DNA from 2 places in the Shewanella sedimentimangrovi genome. Region 2 is predicted to be linked to the other one. Evidence: riboswitches for the same ligand, from Rfam matches in the RefSeq annotation. Region 2 holds a riboswitch; the other holds the start of a gene.
The links. Region 2 has a riboswitch for thiamine pyrophosphate ahead of thiC (phosphomethylpyrimidine synthase ThiC). Riboswitches for the same ligand answer to the same signal wherever they lie in the genome.
Positions count from the first base shown of each region.

Region 1: linked by a shared signal. The riboswitch ahead of JYB85_RS10685 (TonB-dependent receptor) and the one ahead of thiC (phosphomethylpyrimidine synthase ThiC) in region 2 are both predicted to bind thiamine pyrophosphate.

Region 1 is NZ_CP071502.1:2,449,125-2,452,543, forward strand. Features, by position in the region: gene JYB85_RS10685 (TonB-dependent receptor) at 1-1,233, opposite strand, end outside; TPP riboswitch at 1,284-1,389, opposite strand; gene JYB85_RS19070 (PaaI family thioesterase) at 1,493-2,488, opposite strand; gene hinT (purine nucleoside phosphoramidase) at 2,488-2,841, opposite strand; gene JYB85_RS10700 (M61 family metallopeptidase) at 3,067-3,419, shown strand, end outside.
Region 2 is NZ_CP071502.1:1,968,100-1,971,518, reverse strand. Features, by position in the region: gene thiC (phosphomethylpyrimidine synthase ThiC) at 1-1,890, opposite strand, end outside; TPP riboswitch at 2,015-2,113, opposite strand; gene JYB85_RS08480 (hypothetical protein) at 2,266-3,419, opposite strand, start outside.

The DNA.
Region 1 (3,419 bases), 480 kb from region 2:
GTCCTCCTTGAGATCCATGCCGTAGAGTCCCAGCAACCAGTCGGTGCTGCCATCAAAGATACGGCCCGCATCCGTGCTGGTCAGGCGAAATTCCTGGGACACTGTGGCCCTGTCACCGCGCTTGTCCCAAGTGTAATCGTATTGACAGGGCAACAGCTCCTCATAGTCGCCGTTGCCATTGACATCGTAATCATCGACGCACTGTCTCGCCGCCCAGAATTCGGGGTTGGCCCAGTCGCCGTCATAGCCATGGTGATGATCGGTGGCGGCGTAGGATGTGAGCGAGGTCAGTTCGGCCCCCTCAATATCGGTGAAATGCAGCTTGAGGCCTATGCCTGTGCTGCGCTGATTGTCTGTGCCCGGCGCATCGGTGAGGGTATCGAAACCATTGTTGTCCAACGTCCAGGCATCGTAACCGTTGTCAAAGTTGGCGTGCATCAGCACCAGATCGGCCTGGGTGGTGTCGCTGGCATACCAGCGCAGCTTGGCCCGCAGCGACAGTTCGTCACGTTCGTTGGTGTCGCTGCGTCCCAGATACGGGTTGTCCCGGAAGCCGTCCTGATAATGCTTCTCCAGTGCCACCCGATACAGTAGTTCCCCCGAGTCCATCATGGGGCCTGAGCTGAAACCGCTGAAGGTGCGCAGATTGTCATTACCCAGCGACACCCTGGCGCCGTGCTCAAAGGTCTCTGTGGGGTCCTTGCTTTTCAGGTAAATCAGACCGGCAAGGGCGTTGGCGCCGTAGCGGGTTCCCTGGGGGCCGCGCAGCACTTCCGCCTGCTGCATGTCGTACATACTGGACACCATACCCAGACCCGACAGGTCGATATCATCAATCAGGTAGCCGATGGAGGAGTTGGGCGCGCCCTTGTATTCTTCCTGCTCGCCAACACCGCGAATTTGGAAATAGCGGGGTCTGGAAGTACCGCCAGACCAGTTGAAGTTGGCCACAGTGCCGAGCAGATCTTCAAAATGACGGGCGCCCTCATCCTCGATTTTCTGCGCATCTATCACGGTCACACTGGAGGGAATTTTTTCCACCGCAATACCGCGAAAATCGGCGGTCACCAACATGACTTCCATGGCTTCGGGATCGGCACCGGCCTTGTCGGAAGGCGCGTCGGCGGCCTGTACCGCGACCGAGCCCAGGGCAGCCGCAATCGCCAGGGCCACAGGCGCCTTGGTCAGGAGCTGAGAAGAAAAACTTTTACTGAACGATGTCTTGCTCAAAATAGGACCTCAAATGTCTGGTTTGAGATCCGGCAACGCTTTAGCGGATTAGAAGTGTGCAGATGGCCCATTCCTACGCCGGTATCAGCCGGATCAGGTTCTAAGGGTTTGTCATGTGACATCTCAGTCTGCAATCGGCAGACACCCCTTGGCAGCGAGGATTATACCCGAGTCAAAAAGCAAAGTGATACTTTTGTTGCAAGCCATTAATGAAAATCGGCGCCCTGTCACGGCGCCGATTTCAGCACTTCAAGGCCGTCGCTCAATCTATGAGGAAGTGGGCCCTGGCGGTGGACACCAGTTGCTTGCGATTGGTCTGCCAACAGTTGATGTTGACGTTGGCTACCCTGCGCCCCTGGCGGGTGATGCGGCACTCGGCAAAGGTATCCTTGTGGTAACCGGCCCTCAGGTAGTCGATGGAGAAATCCACCACCTTGGGCACCCTGGAGGTCTGCATAAACACCATCAGCTGCACTATGGCAGACATTTCCATAAAGCCGGCAATCACACCGCCGTGGATAGCCGGTACCACGGGATTGCCTATGTTGGTGTCTTTGGCCGGCAGGCGGAACACCAGTTCATCACCAAAGCGCGAAGCCTCCATGCCGATAAAGCGGGCATAGGGCACCTGCTCCAGCAGGGGGCTGAAGTCGTTAAGTTCGGTTACCTGACGCACTATCTGCTTCACATCCAGGGCCGCGGCCGCGCCATCCCCGGGTTTCTGGGCTTCGGCCTGCAGGCTTTGCACCTGTGGCCCCAGCACATGCCCAGGCTCCAGCAGCGCCTGGCGGAACTTCTCACCCACCATTTCCGGACTGATCCGCATAAAGGCGCCCACGGCATGGGCGATTGGCTTATCTATGCTGTCCTGGTAGGCGATGGCGCGGGTAAAGGCGATGTTGGATGACAGGCGGTAACACTCGGCAAAACCGTAGACGCTCTTGTTGGGTTCGGCCGGGCGCATATAGTCCACCCGCAGATCCAGGGTGGGTGAAATCTCCAGCGAACCGAATTGCTGCTGAATGGCACAGACCACGGCGCAGCCGCAGGCGGTGTCCATCAAGGTGGTGATCACCCCACCGTGGATAACCCCGGTGTCCGGATAGCCAATCAAGGCGCGGCTGTAGGGCAGTTCAATCAGCACATGGTGCTCACTGGCCTCCAGTACCGACAAGCCCAGGCGCCGGCACTGGGCCAGCTGATTGACAAAACGGCTGGCCAGCTCGGTCAGGGGAAAGAACTCGGGATTGACCTTCATCAGCGCAGGCTCACCATGGGGCCAAGGGGCGCGCCGCCCAGCAGGTGCAGGTGAATGTGATACACCTCCTGCCCGCCGTGACGGTTGCAGTTCATGATAATGCGGTAACCGTCCTCGGCAATGCCCGCCTCGGCGGCAAGCTTGGCCGCCACTGTCACCATACGGCCCAGAGCCAATTCATCCGAGGCCTTGACGTCGTTGGTCGTGGGGATCAGGTGATTGGGCACGATAAGAATGTGGGTCGGCGCCTTGGGATGAATATCGCGAAACGCGGTCACCAAATCGTCTTGGTACAGAATTTCGGCGGGAATTTCACGGCGAATAATTTTGCTGAAAATGGTTTCTTCGGCCATCTTGGACTCCGACTGGGGCTGAGTGATGATAGTTAGGCTTCTGCCATAGAATTCAATGACATTATAATAGCAAGCCAGCGCCTTGCGCGAGCGGCACAGGCAGACGGGTCAAGACGTTTTTCCCTTTTGCAGCCCGGATTGAGCTGGCCGGACCGCACGGCGTTTGCGTCGCAGCGGCTTTTTTGGCAGCATGGCTGCCACTGAATTTCCCCAGGATTTATACCCATGATCCATTACCAGATTGACGCCTGCGATCCCAAGGCCCACCTGTTTTCCGTTACCCTGCTGCTGAGCCAACCGGCGAAAAACCAGCGCCTCACCCTGCCCGCCTGGATCCCCGGCAGCTACATGGTGCGCGACTTCGCCCGTAACCTGATTGGCCTGAGCGCCAGCACCGCGGGCCACAAGGTCGGAATTACCCAACTGGACAAGCAAACCTGGCAGCTGGACTGTAACGGCACTGCGCCGGTCAGCATCAAATATCAGGTCTATGCCTTTGACCTCTCGGTGCGCAGCGCTCACCTCGACATGACCCACGGCTTTTTCAACGGTTCCAGCGTGTTCCTGGCGGTGGAAGG
Region 2 (3,419 bases):
ACTGTGCTGCACAGCTATGGCTTGCACTTCGATGGCCTGGGCTGTGTCATTTGCTCCTGCAGCCTTGGCCGCTTCCAAGCCGGCGGCGTAGTCACGCACGTCCTGGGTGATCTTCATCGAACAGAACTTGGGACCGCACATGGAGCAGAAATGGGCCACCTTGGCCGACTCCTGGGGCAGTGACTCATCGTGATAGGCCCGGGCCGTGTCGGGATCAAGCCCCAGGTTGTACTGATCTTCCCAGCGGAACTCAAAACGGGCCTTCGACAGGGCATTGTCCCGCAACTGGGCGCTTGGATGGCCCTTGGCCACGTCAGCGGCGTGGGCGGCAATCTTATAGGCGATTAGGCCCTGCTTGACGTCTTCTTTGTTCGGCAAGCCGAGATGTTCCTTCGGCGTCACGTAGCAAAGCATGGCGCAACCGTACCAGGCTATCATCGCCGCCCCTATGCCGGAGGTGAAATGATCGTAGCCCGGCGCTATGTCTGTGGTCTGGGGACCCAGGGTATAAAACGGCGCTTCGGCGCAGTGCTCCAGCTGCTTGTCCATGTTCTCCTTGATGAGCTGCATGGGAATATGGCCGGGACCTTCGATGATGGTCTGCACATCATATTCCCAGGCGATTTTCACCAGTTCCCCCAGGGTTTCCAGCTCGGCAAACTGGGCCTCGTCGTTGGCATCGGCGATTGAACCGGGACGCATGCCGTCCCCCAGGGACAGGGAGACGTCGTAGGCGGCGCATAGCTCACAGATGTCGCGGAAATGGGTGTAGAGGAAGTTCTCCTTGTGGTGACTCAGGCACCACTTGGCCATGATGGAGCCACCGCGGGACACTATGCCTGTCACCCGCTTGGCGGTCATGGGCACGTAACGCAGCAGCACACCGGCGTGAATGGTAAAGTAATCCACCCCCTGCTCCGCCTGCTCAATCAGGGTGTCGCGGAACACTTCCCAGCTGAGATCCTCGGCTATGCCGTTTACCTTCTCCAGCGCCTGGTAGATGGGCACTGTGCCTATGGGCACGGGCGAGTTGCGCACTATCCATTCGCGGGTCTCGTGGATGTAGCGACCGGTGGACAAGTCCATCACAGTATCTGCGCCCCAGCGGGTGGCCCATACCAGTTTTTCCACCTCTTCCTCGATGGATGAGGTCACCGCAGAGTTGCCTATGTTGGCATTGACCTTCACCAGGAAATTACGGCCGATGATCATCGGCTCTGCCTCGGGGTGATTAATATTGGCGGGGATGATGGCGCGGCCGCGGGCCACCTCGTCTCGGACAAACTCGGCCGTAATGGGCTGCCCCACCAGGGCACCGAAGGCTTCACCGGGTTTGCGTCGCGTGAGCTGTTCATCCCACCCATCGCCGCTTGTGTCAGCGGCCCGGGCCAGGTTTTCCCGAATGGCTATGTATTCCATTTCCGGGGTGATGATCCCCGCCCTGGCATAATGCATCTGGGTCACCCTCTTGCCGGCCTTGGCGCGGCGGGGTTTGGGCAGCGCATCAAAGCGCAGATGATCCAGCCCTTCATCGGCAAGGCGTTGCTGGGTGAATTGGGAGCTGACACCTTCAAGGACCTCGGTATCATCCCGTTCCAGGATCCAGGGGCTGCGCAGTGCAGCCAATCCCTGGCGGACATTGATCTTGGCGGCCGGATCGCTGTAGGCGCCGGCACAGTCATAAACCCGGATTGCCGGGTTGGGCTCCAAACGAATACTGCCATCTGCGGCGGCAATGCGGGTATCAGTCTGGTGGATCTGCCGCATACCGACCCGGATATCGGCACGGGAGCCCTGCAGGTAGATTTTTTCTGAATTGGGATGGGCCAGCGGCTTGAGGTTTTCAATAAAAGCCTGGGCGGCGGCACGGGTTTCACGACGGTTTGACATAAGCAAGCTCACTCTTTTGAAAGATGAATTTGCTTGTCGGGGAATAGAGAGAAGTTGAGTCAGCGTCGGGAAAAATCCACGGCCATTGCGCCCGTTGGCTTTATCCCAATGATCCCCCATTGCAGGGGGATCCCAGCTTGTTTCCTTCGCAGGTCTTAACCCGATCAGGTTCAACGGATCCCGAATTAACGGTCTCAGCCCTAAGGCACTCCGACAAGTGGCCGCAGTATAACCATGGGCGCAATTAAAACACAAGAGCGTTTATGCGCAGCCAAAAAACACAAATAAATCTAATTTTTAGAGTCTTTATCATATTGTAATTTATAACAATAAATAAATCATGCAATGCAATATGAATGTTGCAATCTAATTATTTCATCTATTTATTTTCCGCCCCATGCGCTCCAGATGGCGATTGATGCCTTCCTTGATGGCCTGTTTTACCTTGTCGCCACCACAGTTAAAGGGGAAGCCGGGGTTTTCCGCATGGGGATTCAGCGGCGTTGGCACCTTCACTATCCGATAGCAGGTATCCCCTTTCTTGATGATGCGATTGGGATCGAGTCTGTGATCTAGGGTACTGGGTTTATAAATATCATCGGCATTGGGCACCTCCAGCACCTCCATGTCCGGCAACATCTCGGACATACCGCCGGGGATAGTCTTGCGGTCTGCATACTCCTGCCCCAGTGTCTCCAGCGCCTGGGCATTTTTGTCGGCAATGAAGCGACTGGCGGAGGTGGAAAAGTCCAGCTTTGGCTGGGCATCCACGGGCGTTCGGGCAAATTGATTCTGCGCTGCCGCTTGCCCGGCTTGCTTTTCCTGCTCCACTTCCGGCAATGGCTCCTGCACCTGTTCCTCTACCTCAGCCACTATTTGGGCTGCCTTTTTAGTCTCCAGCGTTGGCTTGGGATCTGGCTTGGGCTCAGTCTCAACCTCAGGCTTGGCTTCGGCTTGAATGGGTTCAACTTGTGCTTCGTTCGGCAATGGTGCCGAAGGTTCAGGCGGCAATTCAGCAATGACTGGCGCAGGCGGCGCAACATACAAATAGGATTTCAGGGCCGCGGGCTTTGGCTGTTGCTTTGACAGGGATTGGGGTATTTGCCAGTTGAATGTGGACAGCAGAGCCACAATGCCAAGGTGCAGCAGCAGCGCCAGGACGGCAAAGGCCAGCAACTGGCCTTTGCCAAAAATCTTTACCGCCGGCTTTGTCTCCCCTGGCCCTTGCGCTTTTGCCTCATGCGGCAAGTCGGGCAAGGCGTGCTCTGGATGTAAAGGCACTGGATGTAAAGGCACCGGATGTAAGGGCTCTGGCTCATCGCCCCCAATAGCCATGGGCAGTAAAGTGACATTCACGCCCGCGGGATTGAGGATTTGCCCATTAACAGGCTCAGGTTCGCTTGCAAAGGCGATATGCCGGTTTGAACCGGGCGATAGCCGGTCCGCTGGCAGATGCTCGGGCAGCAGGACGGTGTCAGCCTCAATTTCTGCCTCTATGTCGTCCTTGATTAATCCAAACACGCTTGTCC